Regions from separate parts of the Brevibacillus sp. NSP2.1 genome, predicted to be linked through region 1. Evidence: riboswitches for the same ligand, from Rfam matches in the RefSeq annotation. Region 1 holds a riboswitch; each other region holds the start of a gene.

Evidence for each region. Region 1 has a riboswitch for cobalamin ahead of nrdI (class Ib ribonucleoside-diphosphate reductase assembly flavoprotein NrdI). Riboswitches for the same ligand answer to the same signal wherever they lie in the genome.
Region 2: it holds a riboswitch for cobalamin, as region 1 does, so the genes downstream of both, M655_RS09750 (ABC transporter substrate-binding protein) here and nrdI (class Ib ribonucleoside-diphosphate reductase assembly flavoprotein NrdI) in region 1, are expected to answer to the same signal.
Region 3: it holds a riboswitch for cobalamin, as region 1 does, so the genes downstream of both, M655_RS04850 (energy-coupling factor ABC transporter permease) here and nrdI (class Ib ribonucleoside-diphosphate reductase assembly flavoprotein NrdI) in region 1, are expected to answer to the same signal.
Region 4: it holds a riboswitch for cobalamin, as region 1 does, so the genes downstream of both, cobO (cob(I)yrinic acid a,c-diamide adenosyltransferase) here and nrdI (class Ib ribonucleoside-diphosphate reductase assembly flavoprotein NrdI) in region 1, are expected to answer to the same signal.

Annotation. Positions count from the first base shown of each region.
Region 1 is NZ_CP048274.1:2,599,633-2,605,351, forward strand. Features, by position in the region: gene M655_RS13165 (ACT domain-containing protein) at 1-229, shown strand, start outside; gene M655_RS13170 (alpha/beta hydrolase) at 355-1,176, opposite strand; cobalamin riboswitch at 1,351-1,548, shown strand; gene nrdI (class Ib ribonucleoside-diphosphate reductase assembly flavoprotein NrdI) at 1,702-2,061, shown strand; gene nrdE (class 1b ribonucleoside-diphosphate reductase subunit alpha) at 2,048-4,132, shown strand; gene nrdF (class 1b ribonucleoside-diphosphate reductase subunit beta) at 4,197-5,150, shown strand; gene brnQ (branched-chain amino acid transport system II carrier protein) at 5,635-5,719, shown strand, end outside.
Region 2 is NZ_CP048274.1:1,947,662-1,953,380, reverse strand. Features, by position in the region: gene cobU (bifunctional adenosylcobinamide kinase/adenosylcobinamide-phosphate guanylyltransferase) at 1-178, opposite strand, end outside; gene M655_RS09760 (ABC transporter ATP-binding protein) at 192-968, opposite strand; gene M655_RS09755 (FecCD family ABC transporter permease) at 976-2,013, opposite strand; gene M655_RS09750 (ABC transporter substrate-binding protein) at 2,016-2,993, opposite strand; cobalamin riboswitch at 3,144-3,292, opposite strand; gene M655_RS09745 (MBL fold metallo-hydrolase) at 3,428-4,375, opposite strand; gene M655_RS09740 (YbaK/EbsC family protein) at 4,453-4,584, opposite strand; gene M655_RS09735 (cupin domain-containing protein) at 4,562-4,831, opposite strand; gene M655_RS09730 (MerR family transcriptional regulator) at 5,060-5,719, opposite strand, start outside.
Region 3 is NZ_CP048274.1:1,001,167-1,006,885, reverse strand. Features, by position in the region: one part of gene M655_RS04875 (IS3 family transposase) at 1-293, shown strand, start outside; gene M655_RS04870 (hypothetical protein) at 362-523, opposite strand; gene M655_RS04865 (energy-coupling factor ABC transporter ATP-binding protein) at 820-1,671, opposite strand; gene cbiQ (cobalt ECF transporter T component CbiQ) at 1,676-2,467, opposite strand; gene M655_RS04855 (energy-coupling factor ABC transporter substrate-binding protein) at 2,464-2,748, opposite strand; gene M655_RS04850 (energy-coupling factor ABC transporter permease) at 2,745-3,509, opposite strand; cobalamin riboswitch at 3,656-3,852, opposite strand; gene M655_RS04845 (quinone-dependent dihydroorotate dehydrogenase) at 4,007-5,098, opposite strand; gene M655_RS04840 (GerAB/ArcD/ProY family transporter) at 5,243-5,719, shown strand, end outside.
Region 4 is NZ_CP048274.1:4,463,799-4,469,517, forward strand. Features, by position in the region: gene cobU (bifunctional adenosylcobinamide kinase/adenosylcobinamide-phosphate guanylyltransferase) at 1-425, opposite strand, end outside; gene cobD (threonine-phosphate decarboxylase CobD) at 422-1,528, opposite strand; gene cobO (cob(I)yrinic acid a,c-diamide adenosyltransferase) at 1,528-2,067, opposite strand; cobalamin riboswitch at 2,351-2,570, opposite strand; gene M655_RS21620 (MarR family winged helix-turn-helix transcriptional regulator) at 2,766-3,185, shown strand; gene M655_RS28370 (MFS transporter) at 3,202-3,486, shown strand; partial or broken gene M655_RS28375 (MFS transporter) at 3,501-3,965, shown strand; gene M655_RS21630 (TerD family protein) at 3,983-5,719, opposite strand, start outside.

The sequences.
Region 1 (5,719 bases):
GGGCGCTCACGGTCTGTTGGTGCACCATACCGACTATCCGGGCGTCATTTACGACGTGTCCCGCAAGCTGGCTGACCACGAGATCAATATTTCCAAGATGAATGTGTCGCGTGAGCAAAAGGGGAAAAACGCCCTGTTGATTTGCGTCACCGACGAAGAGATTACGCCAACTGTCGTAGCTGCCATCGAGGAGCTGCCGCAGATCAACAAGGTGTTGTCTCTGCAATAGGCGAAAAGAGCAGTAGTGCATGCATGGCCGCTCATCGTTTTCGTATGGGCGGTTTTTTGCGTGTGCCGACTGCCTTGTTTGCTTGCTTGTGTGCATGGAGCGAGGCAAAGAAAAAACTGCCCTGACTAGCGGGCAGTTGGCTTGGAAGCAAAGCGAATGGCGTGACTGATGAGGACGTGCAGGACAGACGTGTGGTTTTCGTCCGGAAATTGGCGGAACGACGCTTCGATCTGCCCGTTGCCCATGGCGGACAACCGTTCAGCCATCGCCTGCGCCTTGACGTTGACGTGGAAGCGGCCGTCGTTTTCCAGCTCCCCGATGGCGAGCAGCGCTCTGACCCGCAAGTCGTCTGTGAGCAGGGACGGCAGGCGGCGCTCCTCTTCCAGCAGGACGCTTTCGTTCCAGTGGATCGACGGGCTGCCGGCGATGTAGCATTGGTACGCGTGTGGCCGGGTCAGCAAGGCATGCAGCACGAGCAAGCCGCCGAGCGAATGTCCGAAAATCGTTTGCCGCGTGCGGTCGACGGGCAAGTCCTTTTCGATCGCGGGCTTCACCGTGTCTTCGATGAAGCTGAGGAAGCCTTCTGCCCCGCCCATTTCCGGCCATTCGCCGCCGCGCGGATGAGCGGGCAGCTCGGATGCGGGAACGACATGGGTGAAGTCGTAGTAGCGCGATGGGTGGAACGGCGCTTCTGTCGGGTAGCCGATGCCGACGACGATGGCCGGATCGACGCCCGTTCTTTCCGGAACCCGGCATTGCAGGCGAATCGCTTCGGTCATGGTGCCAAACACCGAGTTGGCATCCAGCAAGTAAATGACCGGGAAGCCGGACGGCGGCAAAGCCACGTCGGGGATGCTGACGAAGATGTGGAACGTGCGGTCGTTGTATGTCATTTTTCTCGTTTGCGAACGCGGAATGGCTACTGCTTCATAAACCGTGCTTTCCATCAGGGGTCACTCTCCAATCGGCCGGTGGCGTTACCTTTTTTGTGCATGAAACCTATTATATGGACGCAAACCAGAGATTGGCAATAGAGAAATGAGAGAGATTATCAGTCGCCAAAATAGAGCATGCCGAGCTTGACTCCTACGATATATTGAGGTAAAGTAAGTTTTACCAACTACATATTGATGCGGACAGGTGTTTGCCACGCTATATTTGGTAGACTTAATAGGGAAGTCGGTGAAATTCCGACGCGGTCCCGCCACTGTGATGAGAGAGTTCCATTTGGTTTTTGCGCCACTGATTCAGCCAATCGGGAAGGCACGAATGGAGCGATGACCCCGAGCCAGGAGACCTGCCTGACCGTCAGCACTGTGTAACCTACGGGAGATAGGGAAGTGTTCGAGCGCTCCATTCGTTTTTCGGCGGATGGATACGATGGGGATCATCATGCGCATTCGACATTTTGGCGTCGGATGCGCTTTTACTTTGGCTAAAAAAGTATAGAACAGCAGTAAAGGATGAGGGACATGTTAATCGCTTTTGATTCGAAAACAGGAAACGTGAGACGATTCGTCAGCAAGCTCGATCTGCCGCACGTGGAGATTGATCCGGAGATGGTGATCGACGAGCCGTTCATTCTGGTCACGTACACGACAGGCTTTGGCCAGGTGCCGGAGAAGGTGGACCGTTTTCTGAAGCGGAATCATGTCTATTTGCGCGGCGTGTCAGCCAGCGGCAACCGCAACTGGGGAGCCAGCTTTGCCAAAAGCGCAGACACGATCGCCAGCCAATATGGCGTTCCGGTCATTTCCAAATTCGAACTGTCCGGTACCGGCCGTGACGTGGAACAATTTACGAGTGGGGTGGCAGCAATTGCGACACATTGAATTGAACAACCAACTGATGCAGCGAGGAAGCGACGGATTTTACCAACTGGAAAAGGACAGAGAGGCAGTCGCGGTCTTCATGGAAGAAGTACAGGCGAAGACGATGACCTTCAACAGCGTGAAAGAGCGCATGGACTATTTGATCGAAAATGACTTTTATGAAAATGTGTATGAAAGCTACACGGTTGAACAGGTCGATGAAGTGTTCCGCCTGGCGCATGACGCTGGTTTTCAATTCGCTTCGTACATGGCTATCTCCAAGTTTTACAAAGACTACGCCCTGAAAACAGACGACAAATCGATGTATCTGGAGCAGTACCCGGATCGGGTGGCGATTGTGGCGCTCTCGCTCGGGCGCGGAGACTTCGAACTGGCGAAGCGGCTGACCGTGTCGATGATGGACCAGCGACTCCAGCCGGCGACGCCGACGTTCCTCAATGCGGGGAAAAGCCGCCGCGGCGAAATGGTCTCCTGCTTCCTGCTGGAAATGGACGACTCCTTGAACTCGATCAACTACGTTCTCGGCACTTGCATGCAGCTTTCGAAAATCGGCGGCGGCGTGGCCGTCAACCTGTCCAAGCTGCGCGGGCGCGGAGAGCCGATCAAAGGCGTCGAGGGCGCAGCCAAGGGCGTCATGCCTGTACTCAAGCTGCTGGAGGACGCGTTTTCCTACGCCGATCAGATGGGGCAGCGCAAAGGCTCCGGGGCAGCCTACTACAACATCTTCGGCTGGGATATCAACGAGTTTCTCGATTGCAAAAAGATCAATGCCGATGAAAAGTCGCGGATCAAGACGCTGTCGATCGGCCTGATCGTGCCGAATGTGTTTTACAAGCTGGCAGAGGAAAACAAGCCGTTGACAGTGTTCGCTCCTTACTCCGTCTACAAGGAGTACGGCGCCCATCTGGATGATCTGGATCTCGACGAGATGTACGACGAGCTGGTGGCAAACGAGCGCGTCAAGAAAAAGGTAGTCATGAGCGCCCGCGAAATGCTCACCAAGATCGCGATGATCCAGATGGAGTCGGGCTACCCGTACATCATGAACAAGACGAACGCGAACAAAAATCACGCGCTGAAGGACATCGGCTCCGTGAAAATGTCCAACCTGTGCACGGAAATTTTCCAGCTCCAGGAGACGTCCACGATTACCAACTACGGCGAGCCGGACATCATTCGCCGCGACATTAGCTGCAATCTCGCTTCCTTGAACATCGTCAACGTGATGGAGCACAAAAAAGTGCGCGAATCCGTGCGCGAGGGCATCGAGGCGATCACCGCCGTGAGCGATGTGACCCGCGTGGAAAATGCGCCAGGCGTGCAGAAGGCCAACCGCGAGCTGCATTCCGTCGGGCTGGGTGCGATGAACCTGAACGGCTACCTGGCGAAAAACAAGATCGCCTACGAGAGCGAGGAAGCAAAAGACTTCGCCCGCACGTTCTTCATGATGATGAACTTCTACTCGCTGGAAATGAGTATGGAGATCGCCATGGCCAAAGGGGAAACCTTCATGGGCTTCGAGCAGTCGGAGTACGCCAAAGGCACGTATTTTGACAAATACCTCGCAAACGACTACCGTCCGCGCACGGAAAAAGGCAAGCAACTGTTCGCAGGCATGCACATTCCGACGCCGGAGGATTGGGCCGCGCTCAAGCAAAAGGTGCAGAAGAACGGACTGTATCACGCGTACCGTCTGGCGATTGCGCCGACGCAGAGCATTTCCTACATTCAGAATGCGACGTCGAGCGTGATGCCGGTTGTCGAGCACATCGAAACGAGAACGTACGCGAACTCGACGACCTACTACCCGATGCCGTATTTGTCGCAGGAAAACTATTTTTACTACAAATCTGCCTATGTGATCGACCAGTTCAAAGTGATCGATCTGGTCGCCGAAATCCAGGAGCATGTGGACCAAGGCATTTCCACCGTGCTGCACGTCAACAGCAACATCTCGACCAGAGAGCTGGCGCGCTACTATATTTACGCCGCGAAAAAAGGCTTGAAGTCGCTCTACTACACGCGCACCAAGCATTTGACGGTAGAAGAGTGCATTAGCTGTGCCGTTTAAGCCGTTTACTGTGAGGAACCATCCGGCATGGAACAAAGTTTTTTCAGAGAAGAGGAACGCCCTAATGAAAGCTGTCAATTGGAACAGGCCAGACGACGATTTTACGATGACGTTTTGGAACCAGAACATCATGCAGTTCTGGACCGATGACGAGATTCCGCTCTCGGATGACAAAATGTCCTGGATGGAGCTCAGCGCTTCGGAACGGGACACGTACAAAAAAGTGCTCGGCGGACTGACGTTGCTCGACACCGTGCAAGGCGGCGTCGGGATGCCGAAAATCATGGAGCATGTGGACGGGCTGCAGCGCAAAGCCGTCCTGGCTTTCATGGGCATGATGGAGCAAATCCACGCCAAATCGTACAGCAGCATTTTCACGACGCTCGCGGCCACGGAGGAAATTGACGAAATTTTTGCCTGGGTGGAGCAGAGTCCGCATCTGCAAAAGAAAGCGGCGCTGATCGCAAAGCGCTACCAGGAGATCGAGACGCCAAAAGATTTGTACATGGCGATGGTCGCCTCCGTTTTTTTGGAAAGCTACCTGTTTTACAGCGGCTTTTTCTACCCGCTCTTTTTGGCCGGGCAGGGCAAGATGACGAGCAGCGGCGAAATCATCGACCTGATCGTCCGGGACGAGAGCATTCACGGCCTGTACGTCGGCGTGCTCGCGCAGGAAGTGTACCAGCGGCTCAGCGTCGTGGAGCAGGCGACGGTCAAAGAGGAGCTGTACGCGCTATTGCACGAGCTGCACCAAAACGAAGAGGAGTACACTGTCTCCTTGTACACAGAGATTGGCCTGGCGGACGAGGTGTTGGCCTACGTGCGATACAACGCGAACAAAGCGTTGATGAATCTGGGGCTGGAGCCGTTTTTCCCCGAGGAGGAAGTCAACCCGATCGTCCTGAACGGGATTCGCACGCACACGAAGCAGCATGATTTCTTCTCGAAAAAAGGCAATGGCTACGTCCGCACGCTCAACGTCGAGCCGCTGACGGATGACGATTTTCGCTTTGAGTAAAAAAGTTAAACGATCGTTTAAAAGGGTTGCTGTCTACAGACGGCAGCCTTTTTGTCGTGCCCGTTACGCGAAAAGGGGCGAGCGGCGCGCATGCACAGGCGCGCGCGAAGTAGCGGATGAGTTGCCCACATTCCTTCCTGTGAGATTTTCTCAATCAAGAATCTTTTATAGAAAGGAATAAAAGAATTCTTCATTTTAAAATACCTTTTCATTCATATTTATGTTATAAATAAATGATGTGTCGGCTCTTTTGATTGCCACCCGGTCGAGCCGAGTTGGGCTTAGGCTGGAACAGCAATGCGGCAGTGACGAGAGTCGCAGAATCATCGAGTCATGCGTCTGGAGGACTGATTTATCTGACAATGAATCCAGTGTTATCCAGTTTGGCTGGAGGCTGGACGAGCCGCTAGACTTCGTGAATTTTTTCACTAATCTGAGGGTTCCTTACAAGGCCCTTCGTTCTTACTCACAGGAGGTTTTTGTCATGCTTCAAAAAGTTTCATATTCGTTTATCGTCATCATCGGATTTATGCTGTTTGCGCTGTTTTTCGGAGCAGGCAACCTGATTT
Region 2 (5,719 bases), 650 kb from region 1:
CCCAGCAAAACGCGCTCGTTCGCCTGCGCTCGCGATGCCTGGCTATGCGCTCCTGCAGCTCCTCGTCAAAAGCTTGCGCGGTGGCGATATAGACGCCCGATTGCCCCAGATGGGCCGCGTATTTTTCCGCGAAGGTGCTCTTGCCGCTGCGAGCGCCGCCTGTCACGAGTACGATCATCTGTATTCCCCCATTACGACCCGGATTGCAGCATGATTTGCGGCAAACGGTGGACAGGATGCTCCATGACGATCGGCCGCGTCCCGTACACCGCCTCGATCCGGTCGCTTTGCAGCATGTCTGTTGGCGTGCCTACGCCGATCTGCTCGCCTTTGTGCAGCATCAGGATGCGATCGCAATAGAGCGAAGCGAGATTCAGGTCGTGGAGCACCGCGACCACGGTCACCTGCGTCGTCTTTTGCCACTTGCGCACAATGTCCATCAGTTGAATCTGGTAGCCGATATCGAGATAAGTCGTCGGTTCGTCCAGAAGCAGCACCTGCGGCTTTTGCACGAGCGCCTTGCCCAAGGCGACGCGCTGCTTTTCCCCTCCGCTCAGTTGATCCAGCGTGCGATCGGCAAGCGGTGTCAGGCCCAAAAGCTGCATGATCTCGTCGATGAGCGGCCCGACGTCTGTCTGTTCCTCGCCCAGCCAGTTTTGGTACGGGTAGCGCCCCATTTCCAGCACCTCGCGAACGCGAAAGCCGACCGGAGGCAGCCCCTCCTGTTCGAGTACGGCGAGAACCCGCGCCAGCTCCTTGCGCGTATAGCGGCCAACCGGTTTGCCCGCGAGCGTGATTTCTCCCGCATCAGCGGCAATCACACCGGAGAGCATTTTCAAAAGCGTTGATTTTCCGCTCCCATTCGGGCCGATGATGCCAAAAAACTCGCCCTGCTGGACTGTAAACCCGATCTCGCGCAGGACGGACACATCCTGGTAAGACTTTTGCAGCCCGCGCACTTCGATCATGACGCGACTACCTCCTTCCGATCCGTTTGTTTTGCTTCAGCAAATAGGCGAAAAACGGCGCTCCCAAAAACGCAGTCACGACCCCGAGCGGGATTTCTGTCGGCACGAGCAGCATTCGCGCCAGCGTATCCGCCCACAGCACGTACACACCGCCGCAGATGGTCGCCATCGGCAGCAAAATGCGGTAGTCAGGCCCGACCATCATCCGCACCAGATGCGGCACGACCAGCCCGACAAACCCGATGACGCCCGCAATCGAAACCGCCGCTGCAGTCAGGAGCGTAGAGACGAGCAAAATGATGAGCTTCGTCTTGTCGACGTTGACTCCGAGATGCGCCGCCTGCCGCTCCCCGAGCGCAAACAGGTTCAACGAGCGGGCATAGCCAAGCAGCACGAGCACGCCGATCAGCAAATACGGGACCAGGACGTACGTGAAGGCCCAGCCGCGAAACGACAGGCTTCCCATCAGCCAGAAAACGATCTCGTTCACCGTCTGATCCGACAGCGACACCATGAAGGACACGAGCGAGCCGAGAAACGCCTGAATGACGACGCCGGACAAAATCAGCGTCTCCGTCTGCAGCTTGCCTTGCGTCTTGGCGAGGGCAAGCACAATCCACAAGCTGACAAGCCCCGTCAAAAAGGCGACGACAGGCGTGCTCCACTCTCCAAGAACAGCGAACTGCAAGCCGAACAGGATCAGAAAAGCCGCCCCGACGGCCGAACCGGACGCTACGCCCATCGTGAACGGGTCCGCAAGCGGGTTGCGCAGCACGCCTTGAAAGCCCGCGCCCGCAAGCGACAGGCAAGCTCCGATCAAAATGGCCAGTACGACGCGCGGAAAACGCACCTTCATCACGATCTGCTCGGACGACTCCGGCCATGTCGCCGGAATCCACTCCGACATGCCGGGAAGCTGGTGCAAGAGGATGAGCCATACTTGCGAAAGAGGGAGCGACGCCGCCCCCATCGAAATGCTGACCACCACGGATACGAGCAGCACAAGGCTGCTCGCTCCTCCCCATATAAGCCATTGCTTTTTCATTTTTATTTCACCAGGTCAGGATAAATCGCTTTAGCTACCTCGATCAAACCTTGTGTAATGCGCGGGCCTGGGCGCGCCAGCAGGTTTTGGTCCATTCCGAACACTTGCTTCTCGCGGATCGCCTTCATCGTATCCCAGCCGTTGCGGTTTGCGATGATCTCTTCCAGCTTCGTGCCCGTCTTGTCATCCGTAATGCCTTTGGCGTACAAAATGACGTCGGGATCGCTTTTCAAAATCTTTTCCTCGCTGATCGGGTTCCAGCCCTCTGTGTCGGCCGCAATGTTCGTCCCGCCTGCCAGCGTCACCAGCTCGTCGAGGAACTCCCCTTTGCCCACGGTCCAGCCTGGCGCAAACTCCAGGTACACTTTTTTCTTGTCTTCCGGCTTCACCGCTTTGACGGCTTCCTGTACGCGGGCGATATCCTGCTTCATCGCGGCGACGACTTTTTCCGCCTGCTCCTGTCGGTTGGTGATAACCCCCATCGTCAAAATGTTGTTCAGGATGTCATCCACTTTTTTCGGATGCGTGACGTACACTGGCATGCCGAGCGATTTCAGCTTGTCGGCAACCGGCTTTTCCATCGAAATTCCGCCGATGACCAGATCGGGCGACTGGGCGAGAATCGCTTCTTCGCTCGGCTTGACGACTCCGCCCACTTTTGGCTTCGTGCTCGCTTCTGCCGGATAGTCGTCGAAGTCGGAGACACCGACAATCCGCTCGTTCAAGCCGAGCGCGAACAAGATTTCCGTCTCTGCCGGGGAAGTCGAGACGATTCGTTGCGGCTCTTTTGCCACGGTCACTTCTTTTCCGGTCGCGTCTGTGACGGTAAGCGGGTAGACGGTCTGCTTGGCAGCCGCGTCCTGTGGTGCTGTCTGCGGTGCTTCTGCCTGCGGAGCAGGTGCCGTCTGGGTGTTGCCGCCGCAGCCGACGAGACTTGCAGCAAGCACCAGCGGGATGAGCAGTTTCCATGCGCGTTTCATATGTATGACTTCCTTTCTGTGCGACTGGTTGATTCTTAGCAAACAAAAACCCTTCGCATCCAACCGGAACCAAAGGGGCGACATGTCAGGCTCATCCATGCTCACGCAAAAAAACGTCCTGAACGGGCCGAACCTTTCCGCGAAGGCGCAGGCACATCAGGCAAACAGGCAGGTCTCCTGGCTTGGCAGCTATTGCGACAGCCGCTTTACAGTGGCGGGACCGCGCCGGACTTGCACCGGCTTCCCTTTTCACCTCGTCCTTTGGCAAGGACCAAGGCACCTGTTTGCGCGTATTCAATTGCAATGGCCTACAACTGCTAAGACTCATCCATCATGATAGCATTCCTTTGCCAAAAAAAGAATGCTTTTTCGCTGCTGCCACGGCTACGTAAGCCCATGCTGCCCGTCTCGTACCCGCTGTCTGGCGTCTCCCGCTATTTCCTGCGCTTTTGCAAATAGTCGACAATTCCCATCGCACATACTTGCAAATCGAGCCGCAGCACGTCCAGCACCTCATGCCCGTCGCCGATCCCGAACGATTGCAGATGCGCCAGTACACGCCCGAACAGCCGCTCCGCCAGTTCGCCATCGCCGAGTCCGGCGGCTACGACCGCCTCCCCTTCCGCGACAAAGACAGGAAGCCACTCGCGCACCTGCCGATAGACGTCGGCAACATCGTCAGTCATGCCGAAATGCCCGAAATAGATTCGCGCAAGCCCGCGCTGTTCAAAGCGTTCCACGGAGCGCAGCATCGCCTGCGGGTCAAACTGGTTCGGCGAGGTGGACGGCAGGACGAAGTGAATCCCGTCCCGTTGAAGCTGCGGATAGAAGACACCCGCTGTATCTCCCGTGAACATGCCGCGGCTGACCGGGTCGTAAATGCTGAAATGATGGTTGGCATGTCCCGGCGTGTCCCAAAATTCCAGGACACAGTTGGCGCCAATTTGCAGCGTCTCCTGGTCGGCGCGCACGATGATCCGCTCTTCGGGAACGGCGACAATCGGATCGAACAGGCGGTCAAAATCGTCGTGATACACCGCTCTGGCGCCCGCGATCAACCGACTCGGGTCCACCAGATGGCGCGCTCCTTTTGGATGCACCACGATTTTTGCCTGCGGGCACTCGCGCAAAAAAAGTCCCGCTCCCCCCGCGTGATCGAGGTGAATGTGCGTCACGATGATGTACTTCACTTGCTCCGGGGAAAATCCGAGCCTGCGCAGCCCTTCCCGTATGTACGGGACAGAAGGACTCGGCCCTGTCTCGACCAGGGTCAGCTCGTCCTCGGCGATGACGTACGTTCCCGTCCGCTGCGCCCAGCCCATATCAAACCCGTCGATCAGATGGATGCGATGCCCCAGGAAAATCGGTTCTGTAGCTTTCATGTATACCCTCCTCGTTGTTTTAGGAATATTTCCACTTTATCATCTATTCTACAACGAGGCGATAGACCCCTTTGCCGCTAGCGGCACGAAGCGATACAGGCGACCTGTCCGTTCGTCATTTGCACCAGTTGCTCGGGAGTCAGTCGAAACACCGCTTTCGGATGCCCTGCCGCCGCCCAAATGACTTCATAGCGGCTGTTCGCCGTCATTGCTGTACGCGTGGGGGACGTTGCCCGTGAAGCGAATCGCGTCCCCTTCGCCGAGGCGAAACGTCTCTTCCTTGATTTTCAAGGCAAACCGTCCGGCGCTGACGCTTATATACTCGTAAACACCGTCATTGTGCGGCATGGAGAGATAGCTCGCGCCCGGGTCCAGCTCGAACAGATTATATAACGCAACAAACAGAAAAGAAAAGCGGTTGGGCGGCTCCCTGCTGCTCGCCCGCTGTCTGTTCACGGTAACACGCGTTCAGCGCGAAAAAACTCGACCTCGATGGACGGATGGCTCACTCCCTTGGGCCAAAAGTTTTCATCAGCGAAAAAATTCCGGTTCCAGCCAAGGGGCGTGAGCCAGGCCAGCTTGGGCATGAAACAGGCATGAAAAAACACCGCCCCAACCGGATCGAAGCTTTCCGATCTGATTCAGGGCGGTGCGCGGTTTGTTTTTCTCGACGCTATCGGCTGTCTACGCTTGCGTATAAATCACGACCGCATCGCGGAGAAACGCCGCCAGTCCCGGCTGGGTTTTATCGTAGTAGGCGGTGAAGCGCGGGTCGTCCACATACATTTGCGCCACCCCGGCGTGCGCTTCCTTGCTGTAACTGTCCCAGTAAAACGTCAGCCACTGGCGATGCAGGTCAGCCGCTTTCTGCGCAAGCTCGCTGCCCGGATCTCCCGTGGCAAACGCCTCTTCCAGCGTCTTGTGCAACTCTGCGTTCAACTGCTCAAGCCGGTTGTACTCTTCCTCGGTCATTTCCTTGAGTTTCCGGTTGGAACGGTCCACCTGCTCGTCGCCGTATTTGGCGCGAATTTCTTGCCCGTACTGCTTCTCGTTGTCATCAATCAGTTGCTGCTTGAAGCCTTCGAATTTTTGTTTGTCCGTCATCGTTTTCGTCCCCTCTCTTTGCGCTAAGGTTAGATCGACATTGGCGATCAGCCGATCGAGCTGCGCCCGTTTGTCCAGCAGCTTCGCGCGGTGCTCCCGCAGTGCCTGGACGGCGTCGAAGGTCGGCGAGCTGACAATTTCCTTGATCTCCTCCAAGCTCACACCCAACTCGCGGTAGAACAAGATTTGCTGCAAGCGATCCACTTCTGCCTGCCCGTAAATACGATACCCGGATGAATT
Region 3 (5,719 bases), 1.6 Mb from region 1:
TCCTGCACTCCGACCAAGGATTCCAGTACACTACCAAGACATACGCAAATCTGTTGCAAGAACAAGGGCTAACCGGAAGCCATTCCAGACGGGGGAACTGCTTCGACAACGCTTGTGTTGAATCGTTTTTTTCACACCTGAAGACGGAAAAGTTGTATCTGGAGAAACCAAGAGATATAGCTCACGCTCGCAAACTGATCGCTGAATACATCGAATTCTACAATACAGAACGGTTCCAGAAAAAACTCGGCGACCTCTCCCCAGTCCAATACCGGGAATCGATCGCCGCTTAAGATAGCGTCTTTTTTTAGTGTCTACTTGACGGGGCTATGACCAGGCCGAGAAGGGCTTTTGGCGCGGGCTACGACTTTCCTGTCAAATACTCGTCTTTCGCCTTTTTTTCCTGTTCTTCGTTGGTCATTTCTTTTTCCAGGACATTGAACATGAGCTGGTCTTTGACTTTGCCGGGGAATTCTTTTTGCTCCACGCCAGCAAGCCCTGAGCTCAAGGAATCGTGTTCCATCGCGATACCTCCAGAGGAATTTTGAGGTTAAGATGCCCCAAAAAAACAGCGGCCATGCACGGCGCTCGGAAACCACCCATACACGGCGTTCGCCACCAATCAGCGCAATCCCCGTTATCCGGCAGGCAGGAAAAGCCCCATTGAAGAGAATGAGACAGCGCCAAGCAAAAGCGGTCATCCAAAACGTCAAACCGACCACAGGCTCAGCAGCCGCCCCCCTTTCTTATGCCCAAAACCGCGCGACGTTTGGCACGCAAAAAAGCGGCCGCCGAGACGACCGCTTGCCTGTACCTTATCTACCGGACCATCACCTGTCCGGCCAGCCGTGTTTTTAATTCCTCCAGCGAACACGGAATCCGTTCGCCCGCCTCCCGCCTCCATTCAGGCGGCAACGCATCCCACAGCTCGGCGATCAGCGGCATGCCCAAATGCAGGCTTTCCAGCATTTCTCTTCGCGCCAGCGCCTCCTGGGGCTCTCCGGCAAAAATCAGCCGGCCTTCATCCATGACGCAAATCCACTCCGCCCATTCGAAAGCGATGTCCATATCGTGGGTCGCCATCAGCACGGTCGTGCCGTTTTGGTGAATGGCATCCAGCTCGCGCAGCAAATTTTTGGTCTGGTAACGGTCGAGGTAGGCCGTAGGCTCATCCAACAGCAGCAGCTCCGGCGCAAGCACCATGACCCCGGCAAGGGCGAGACGCCGCTTTTGTCCCAGGCTGAGGTGGTGAATCGGAACGTCCGCCAGCTCTGTCATGCCAAACGCGTCCAGGACAGCCCGCACTTTCTCGCGGATTACGTCGGCGGGCAAGTTCCGGTTGCACAGCCCGTAGGAAATATCCTCGGCGACCGTGCTGGCGATCAACTGATGCTCCGGGTCCTGAAAGACCAGCCCGACTTTTTGCGTCATCTCTTGCAAGGCAGCGCGTTTGTAGCTGAGGGGCGTTCCTCGCCACAGCACTTGCCCTTGCTGCGGCTGGATGATGCCGTTCCCGTGCAAAAACAAGGTGGACTTGCCGCAGCCGTTTCGCCCGAGCAAGGCGCATTTTTTCCCCTCCGGAATGCCCAGGGACAACCCTTTCAGGACAGGGCCACGGCCGCCTGGATAGGCGTAGTGCAAATCAACAAATTCCAACAGCCATGATGTCAAAGCATTACCCTCCTGTCCACCACTCCAGCAAAATCAGCAAAATACAGCCTGCGATTGACTCTGCTTCATATCGGCCGGAGCGAGAATGAGTGTGCAAGGAAAGCACCTGCAGGCTTTCCCCGAAGCCTCTCGCTGCCATCCCTTTGTACAGCGCATCGTACTTGCGCATGGACCTGACGAACAACTGCGCGGCCAGTCCGCTCGCATCCCGCAGCATCGCCCGGAACCCGCGATGGCCTCCGCGCGCGCGCTGGGCAATCCACAGTTGATGAGAGACGCCAAGCAGCACGAAAATAAAACGGTACATAATCATGAGCAAATCCGTCACGATGACCGGAAGTTTCAGCTTGCGCAGCACTTGCAAAATCTCGGCAAACGGCACGGTAAACAAGACAAAAGCAAAGCAGGCGAGGCTGGCCATCGTCCGCCAAAAAAGCACCCACACCTTGTCGAGCGCGCTTGCCGGAACGTAGACCAGATACGGCCCGATCTTCCACGCCGCAACTGCCTGGACGACCGCCCCTGCATCCGCTCTTACTGCTTCCAGCAACAGCGCCGGAAGCCCCAGGACAAAAAACGACAGGGACAGGATGAAAAATCCGAAATAGAAACGGACGGGAATACGGGCATACACCATTACCCATACTCCCATCCATAGACAAATCGCCATCTGCAACCATTCATGTCCCGTCAAAACGAGCAAAATCAGCACGCCCGCAAACAGGAGCTTGTGCTCAGGCGGCAAAAATCGCAGCCGGTTTTGATAGGAAAGCGAATCAAGCTGCTGCCAATTCATTTTTTATGCTTATCCAGCCGGCCCTTGTACAATCCCACGGCATAGCCGACAACGCCCGCCCCGAGCGCCGCTTGCACCGCGAACAGCAAGCTCTCTGTCTCGCCGCCTGGCGGTTCAAGCAGCGGCTCGAACCACGGCTCGTAAGCAGGGGCGATTTCCTTGATCGCTTCCTCAGCCGCTCCATCTGCTCCCCCGAACTCCGAATCCTGCACCAACAGCAACGGCACAACCGCCAGCAAGACTACGCCCAGGAGCAGCAGCCAGTTCATCCCTTTTTTCACAGCGATTCCTCCCGTTTCAGCAGGCGAAGTTGCGCCAGCTCTTTTGCATTGTAAGACTGCAGCCAGTTCCAGACGAGCACGGTCAAAAGCCCTTCGCTGATCGCCAACGGAACTTGGGTGATGGCAAAAATTCCTGCGAATTTCGCGAACGATGCCATAACGCCGCCGGATTCAGCCGGGAAAGCCAAAGCCAACTGCACGGAGGTCACGACATAAGTAGCCAAGTCTGCGAGCGCAGCAGCAGCGAATACGGCCAAACGCTGTCCGCCGTTTCCGCGCACGATCAGGCGATAGACGCCGTAAGCTACCATCGGCCCTACTACTGCCATGGACACCGCATTGGCTCCAAGCGTCGTCAGCCCTCCATGCGCCAAAAGCAGCGCCTGGAACAGCAGCACCAGGCTGCCGAGCACGGACATGACCCACGGGCCAAACATGATCGCGCCAAGCCCGGTTCCCGTCGGGTGCGAGCTGCTGCCCGTCACCGAAGGAATTTTCAGCGCAGACAACACAAAGGCAAACGCGCCGGATACGCCGATCAGCAGCTTCATTTGCGGATGCTCCTTGACGATTTTGTTCAAGGAACGAATGCCGAAAATAAAAAATGGAATAAATACTACCCACCAAAACAGCGCCCAGCCCAGCGGCAAATACCCTTCCATGATGTGCATCGCGTGGGACGTCTGCGGTTCATTTACGAGAAAATAAAGGACAAAGCCTGCAATCAACAGACAGGTCGAAACGAAACGGGATCGATTCAAGACATTTCCTCCTCCTTTGCTGTTCTTTCTTTTTTCACCAACAAAAAAACCTCATCCGCTAGCAGACGAGGTATGCGCACAAAAACAACAGACCGTTGGCACAGTCCTATTGCTTCGTATTCACCGCTCCTTTCCGCGAAGGTATTCCTGGGTGTGGCAAGTAGGTAGGTCTCCTGGCTTTCAGCTCATCGCGCTCTTTGTCCTTCCCCATATGAATATGAGTGGCTCTATCTCAAAGAGAACTCCCTGATTACAGTGGCGGGACCGCTCGGGACTTTCACCCGATTCCCTGTTACCCTTTATGCGGCTTGCACATAAAGGCACCTATCGCCGACGATATGCAATTGTTAGATAGTTCTTGCTTGTCCCACATTATTATACAGAATCAAGGGAAAAAGCGGAAGAATATAATCAGCGGAGTATAACTGCGTAAAAAAACCGATGCCCCGCCATTCCGGGAGTCATCGGTCTTTGTTGCATCCGCTTCTTTTTTATGCTTACGACCTGGCGTCCACGCCGACCGCTTCGCTGATGTGGGAAAAGCCGTCGCGCTTCAACAGTTGCAAAAGCTTTTTGTTGATTTGCTTGGAGATGCCCGGGCCTTGATAAATCATTCCGGTGTACACTTGCACGAGACTTGCGCCCGCCCGGATTTTCGCGTACGCATCTTCCCCCGTGAAAATGCCCCCTACGCCAATGATCGGCACCTTGTCGCCCACTTCCTGGTAAATTTCTTTTACCCAGGCAGTCGAACGCTCTGTCAGCGGTTTTCCGCTCAGTCCTCCCGCTTCCTCGGCATAGTGATGCCCTTGAACGGCTTCACGCGACAAGGTCGTATTGGTGGCAATAATGCCGGAAATGCCCTCTTCCACCGCTCCTTGCACGACATCGCGCATGTGCTCGTCGGACATGTCGGGGGCTACTTTGAGCAGAATCGGCTTTTTCTGAATGCCGCGCGCTTCCATTTCCGCCGCTTTTTCGCGCACCGCCCGCACCAGCAGCCGCATGCTCTCGGTTTCCTGCAAATCGCGAAGATTGGGCGTATTCGGAGAGCTGATATTAATGACGAAATAATGGCCGTACGAATAGAGCATGTCCAGGCATTTGATATAGTCAGAAGCCGCTTCCTCATTGGGAGTGACTTTGTTTTTGCCAATGTTGATCCCGATCGGAACATCGGAATACGCGTAATCGACCAGGTGCTGCGAAGCCAAATAAGCACCGTGGTTGTTGAAGCCCATCCGGTTGATGATCGCCTCGTGCTCAGGCAGGCGAAACAGGCGCGGCCGCGGATTGCCCGGCTGTCCTTGCGGGGTCAATGTCCCGACTTCCACGAACCCGAACCCGAGCGCACCCAGTGCATGATACACTTCGGCATTTTTGTCAAAACCGGCGGCGAGCCCTACCGGATTGGGAAACGTCATTCCCCACAGCTTTGTGGCAAGACGCTCGTCCTTCACCTGAAACATCATTCGCAGCAAGCTTTTTCCCGGAGCAGAATCTTCCACCAGCTTCAGGGCATCAACCGTTCTTTCATGAATCTCTTCCGTATCCATCTGGAACAGATATTTCCTAATGAGCTTATACATCCCGGCTGCACTCCTTACTCCATTTTTACCTCATTGTAGAATACCACACTTTATTTATCGTGGGCTAACCTTTATACGCGATACATATTTCCAGCCGGGCAAACAAACCATAACAAAACCACCAAGTCGGGGGGACGTTGGTTCATGAAAGCAGACGGAAAAATCGGGATTGGCCAAGCGATCATGGTGATGATGCTGTCGATCGGAATCACCAATCATGTCACCCTTATCCCCCTGCTGCTCAGCAAAGCCGGGCGCGATGCCTGGCTGAGTGTCATCTTTGGCATGATCCCCTTTTGTGTTTGGGCGTACGCGCTCTATTTCATCAACAGCCGCATCGGACAGCAGTCGTTGTCCCACTGGCTCTTGCTACGGTCCGGAAAAGCCGTCCGCTTCCTGCTGCTCATCCCCATCATGCTCTGCCTGTACATGATGGCACTCGTCAATCTGGTTGATACCCAAACGTGGACAACCGTCAACTATTTGCCGCAGACGCCCGAGTGGGTGACTGCGCTTGCCCTGATGATCTTGTGCGTTCTCGCATCCTACGGCGGCATTGCCTCAGTCGGCATTACTTCGGGCATATTGCTGCCCATTGTCTCCTTGCTTGGCATGTTCGTC
Region 4 (5,719 bases), 1.9 Mb from region 1:
TTCATGGCGACACCGCCCAGCCCGACCTCGCTCGTGACCGCAATCACTTTTTGCGGGGAGCGCTGGACAAGCCCAAGCCACGCCTCTGCCTCCGCAAGCAGCGCCTCTGTGTGCGCCTCGCTTCGCCACTCTGCTTCCTCGACGCTCATCAGCCGATTGCTCACCCACGTCGACAGGCAATCGATCAGCACGACGTCGTAAGGTGTGCTAGCAGGCTCGTAGTCGCACAGCCGCTCGCCGACCTCCACGCTGCCCCACTGCTTCGGCCGCCGCTCCTTGTGCCGCTCGATCCGCTGCCGCATTTCCTCGTCCCACGCCTGACCCGTCGCCACGTACAGGACGCGCTCTCCGGCCTGTTGCGCCAGTTCTTCCGCAAAGCGGCTTTTTCCCGAGCGCACGCCGCCTGTCACCAGCACAAGACTCATCGCTCCCCGCTCCCTTCGCTGTGTACCTCGCGCAAGGCCGCGATCAAGCGCGCATTGTCTTCTGGCCCGCGAACGGCGATGCGCACGTCATGCGCCGTCAATCCGGGATACATGGCGCAACTGCGAATCAGCACGCCTTTTTTGCCGAGCCGCTCTTGCAGTTGTGCGGCTGGCAAGCCCTCCGGCGAGCGAAGCAGCAAAAAGTTCGCCTCCCCCGGCCAGACCTTCCAGCCCAGCTCCCCGCGAATAAACGCGACCAGGCCAGCGCGCTCCCTGGCGACCAGGCTGCGTGTCCGCCGCTCGTACTCATGCTCTTGCAAGCACAGCTCCCCCGCCAAAAGCGCAAGCGCATTCACGCTCCAGCTCACCTGCTTCGCGCGCATTTTCGCAATCGCGTCAGGCTGGGCGATCGCGTATCCGAGACGCAAGCCGGGGATCGCGTACATTTTCGTCATCGACCGCAGCAAAATGACGCGGGGAAAGCGCTCCAGCCGACTTGCCAGCGTAAACTGGCGGCTTTCTTCCACAAAATCGAGAAACGCCTCGTCCACGACCAGCCACGTATCGGTCTGGGCCGTCCAGTCCGCCATCTGCAACAGCTCCTGTGGCTCATACAAGATGCCAGTCGGATTGTTCGGCGAGCCGACAAACACCAGATCAGCCTGTTCGAACAGACGGTACAGCTCGGCGCTGTCGGCCTTGTAGCCGTTCTCTTCTTTTCCGTAGCAGCCGATGACGGTTGCGCCAAACTGCTCGGAAAGCTCTGCATATTCCGAAAAGCAAGGATAAATCACGCCGACTGTTTGCGGCTGCAGCCCGAGAATCGCGAGCGCCATCGCTTCTGCCGCTCCGTTCGCAGGCAAAAGCCATTCCTTTGGCAACTGCAACCGCTGCGCCAACGCCCGGCGAAACTGGCGATGCCCAGGGTCCGGGTAACGCAGCACGGCAGACAGCGAGGCCAAAAGCATCTCGCGCACGCTGTCCGGCATGCCCAGCGGGTTAATATTGGCACTGAAATCAAGGAATTGGCCCGGCTCCATCCCAAAGCGGTCCGCTGCCGTCAGCAAATCTCCGCCGTGGCCGTACGCTTCCAATACGTTCATCAAAACTCTACCCCCAGCACCGCTGGTATTCCTTCATCGTAGTAATGCTTGATCGGCTTCATCTCTGTCACGAGATCGGCCATGTCGATGATTTCCTGCTTGGCGCTCCGCCCCGTCACGACCAGATGCACATGGCTCGGCCTGTTTTGAATCGCTTCCAAAACGTCCGCGAGCGGCAGCACGTCCACAATCGGAAAACGGTCGATCGCCAGCGCATTGTTCAGCTCGTCGAGAATGACGACGTCGTACTCGCCCGAAGCGAGCTTTTCCCGGGCGAACGCCCACGCTTCCTGCAGCGCCGCGCGATGCTCCTCCGGCGTCTTCGTCCAGGTGAAGCCTACGCCTTTTTGCACGATTTCGATGCCCAGCTTGTCGAAGATGATTTTCTCTCCGTACGTGCGCTCCGGCGACTTGATGAACTGGATCATGATGACCTTTTTGCCTCGTCCAGTCGCGCGCACAGCCAGCCCCACCGCGGCTGTTGTCTTTCCTTTGCCGTCTCCGGTGTAGACCAAAAACAGGCCCCGCTTGTTGCTCAAGTACGCTCACCCCCAAAATAAACTGTAGGCCCCGTTGCCCATCCCTAATAATTTTCGGAGGCACAGCGCTCCAAAAATGCAGTTTAGGCTCCGTTGCCTATTTCAAATGTTTTCCATAGCCTCGTTATTTACCTGACTGAAAAAGTGAAGAGTTTGCCGATTTGCTTCCTGTTTCGCTTTCCGCGTACAAAAAAACGCCTTGTTTCCCCAAACCTCCAAGGAAAACAAAGCGCGGATAGCCGACTGCAACAATCCTCACCTCATCCTTTGACCCGAAGGAAATCAGTGGACATCAAAACAGGCAGGTCTCCTGGCTCAAGGATCTTCGCTCTTCTTCCTCCTTCCCGCACGCTGGCGTGCAGTGGATGGCGCCGTTGCCAAGAAGAAGAGCTCCTCTTTTACAGTGGCGGGACCGCGTTGGCTTTTCACCAAACTTCCCTTTTAACCTCGCATTCGCAAACTATCGCTTGCGAAAAACAAGGACCTGTTTTTCTACCATATTCAAATGTCGTTCTTTTCTATGACAAGCACTTGCTTTAATAATAGCAAATGCTACCGGGGATTCAAGCAAAAGCTGCGGATAGGAACATACTGGGCATTGATCTTTGTTTTGTGAACTAATTATTTGTACACAAATCTTTTGTGTGCGTGTTATCTTATTCTTACATCGATTTCCAATAAAATATTTGGAGGTACATATGGATCGGATTGAGGATTGCTATGGGTTTCTTCTCGGGAAGGCGTATCAAAAAATCTGGCAAATGGAAAAGGCCAAATTATCGCCGTACGGGATTACTCCCGTGCAGTTTGTTCTATTACATGCGCTATGGGAAAAAGATGGCCAAAAAGGTGTGGAATTGGGTAGTCGGCTTCGCTTGGATGGAGCAACCATCACGGGGGTGCTCGATCGACTGCAAAATATGGGGCTCATCGAGCGTCGTTCCGATCCCAATGATCGCCGGACGAACTTGATTTTTCTGACTCCGCGAGGCAAGGAATTGGAACAACCTCTGAATCAGATCAGTGACGAAGTGAATCAAGAAGCGATGTCCATATTCAGTGAAGAAGAAGCGAAATTATTCAAAAACATGCTGACCAGATTGGGATTAAACTCATAAGGAGTGCGTTGAGACTGTGAAGAGCAAAGTGCATTACGCGTGGATCATTTTATTTGTCACCTTTTTCGCATTGTTGGCTGTGCAAGGAGCAAGACTTTCTTTCGGAGCATTTATTGAACCTTGGGAGAATGGCTTTGCCGCGGATCGAGGTACCATTTCTCTCATCTCCACATTGAGTTTTGTCATTTATGGCATATCCCAACCAATAGCAGGCAGGTTGATTGACCGCTTTGGTGCCAGGTCCATTCTCTTAGGCAGCACACTTCTGGTTGGTCTGAGCATTTTTTCACGCAATGGGTAACTTCCCTCTGGCAATTGTTTATTCTCTATGGTGTCTTCGCTTCCATTGGTGTTGGAGGTGCCTCCAATGTAGCCGCAACCATTATGGTCACAAATTGGTTCAATAAAAGGCGTGGACTCGCATTCGGAGTAATAGAGGCTGGCTTTAGCGTAGGCCAAATGGTAGTTGTGCCAGCCTCACTGTTTTTCATACAGTGGTTTGACTGGAAAATGGCTGTTGCGGTATTGGGTCTCTTTTTACTGATCGTGGTATTTCCCGTCATGATGTTTCTTCTGAAGAATCATCCTGCCGAAAAGGGTTTGCAACCGATAGGAGGTTCGCCACAGATCGCAGATGAAAGACAACAAATACATCCTTCCAGCCGGCAACCGGTCAGGCGGATATTTCCAACCAAGGCTTTCTGGTTTCTGATTTTGCCGTTTTTCATCTGCGGATTCACCACTACCGGCTTAATGGACACGCACCTCATTCCCTTTGCCTAACGAAACCAGCGAACTTACAAAAAGTCCGCCATGATGATTTCCAGGTCAAACGGAGTGATTCCCTCGTCCATGGAGAAAACCGTGTCCGCCTCATCCGCCCGGTCAGTCAGCGTGCCTCTCGCTTGCGCATGAAGCGTGAACAGCTCATAGAGAGTGGGCTTCACCAGCGAGGTGAGCGCCCTTCCCATCCACTCCACGCCGCCTCCGTTCGCCTCTACGTTATTGACAAACCGGGGGTGGGAGCGCAGCGCGATGTCCGTCCAGATCACTTTTCGCTCCGCCAGATCGAGAATGACCGGGATGCAGATCGTAGAGCGTGAAGCGAGGTCGATCTTGTCCTGCACCGTCTGCGGTTCAAAAATTTCCCCCGACTGTGGAGCCTTGCGTATCATCCAGCCCGCATAACATTCGGGCAAATCGCAATAGGGCTGACTGGTAAACGAGTTCAGCGACATGACCACGTAACGGCCGCCGTAATGAAGGACAGATTCGATATCCACATCGATGAACTCGCAGGCCCCCATCGGCGCCCTCACAATGTCGCCGCTATGGTAGGCGCGGTATTTCTCCGAGCGCAAATTCGTGTAGGAAATGTGCTCCATGTACTTCCAGTCCGCGTCGTACAGCACCGCAGACAAATCGACGTCGACGCGCCCGGTGGGGACGTTGTTGACAATGCCTTCCTTCCACCAGGTGAAAAAGCGGATCGTACTGCCCTCCGGGATCGGAAGTCTGGAGCCGCGCACGATCGTCCGCAGCGCTTTGCTCGCCGACCGTTGCGAAAAAGGCACGAGCTGCTCCTGCAAGCGCGGATCGAGGTAGACTTTTCCCAGGGAAGACAGGGCAGAAAACCGCTCCAGCAGGGCTTCCCGGCATCTGCGGGCTGCACTCGCGCGGACGTCTTCCGGCAACTGCGGCAGCGCGTTTGCAATCGTCTGTACTTTTGCCACCTCTCCTTTCGGGAAAAAGGTGCGCCACTCTCCGTACGCTTCTCTTTTCTCGAAGTGGTTCAGCGCTTGCAGCAGCACAGGGGTAGACACCAAAGGCGCGACCTGTGCAAACGAACGGAGCACCTCGTCACGATCCGCTGCCAGCCTGAGCAGGTGGTCGAGGCGCCGGGCAAATTCCCCCGGCCGCTGCACGAGCAGGCTCGTCGCCTCGTGCACATCCCCGCACGCCAGCGCCAGCTCGACCTTGCTGTTGAACGTTTCCAGCCGACGGTTGTTGCGCAAAATATCGAACGCTTCCGCCGTCTGCGGATAGCGGTCCTTGTATTCGAACGGATGCAAGATTTCCCCGAGGCGAATCCAGCGGCCTTTGTAGCGCAGCATGTCTTCCGCGAGGTTCGGGCTGGCTTCCAGCAAGCGCAGCAGCAGGCGGCGCTCGGCGCGGCTGAACTTGCGGAATTTCGCAGGGGCGGCCAGGCTGACATCGCCGTCAGACAGCGCAACCGCCAGCCGCAAGACGTCGGTCGCCGTTTTGCAATAGGTCGCAAAAAAGCCGGGCGGCAGCTTGTCGGCACGCAGCAAGATGCTGGCTACGACCGCCGCGTTTTCCTTGTGCGGAATCTCTGGCGGCAGCGCTTCTGCGATTCCATCGCACTCGGTGAGCAGCGCTGCGAGGTCTTCCTTGTCCTGCGCCGAGAGCGAGCTTTTTGCCCGCAACAGGTTCATGCCCGTCTGCAAAAGCTCTTCGTCCGTTCCCAACTGGATCACCTTCAGGCGGGATTCTCGCAACAGCGGCAGCCGTTT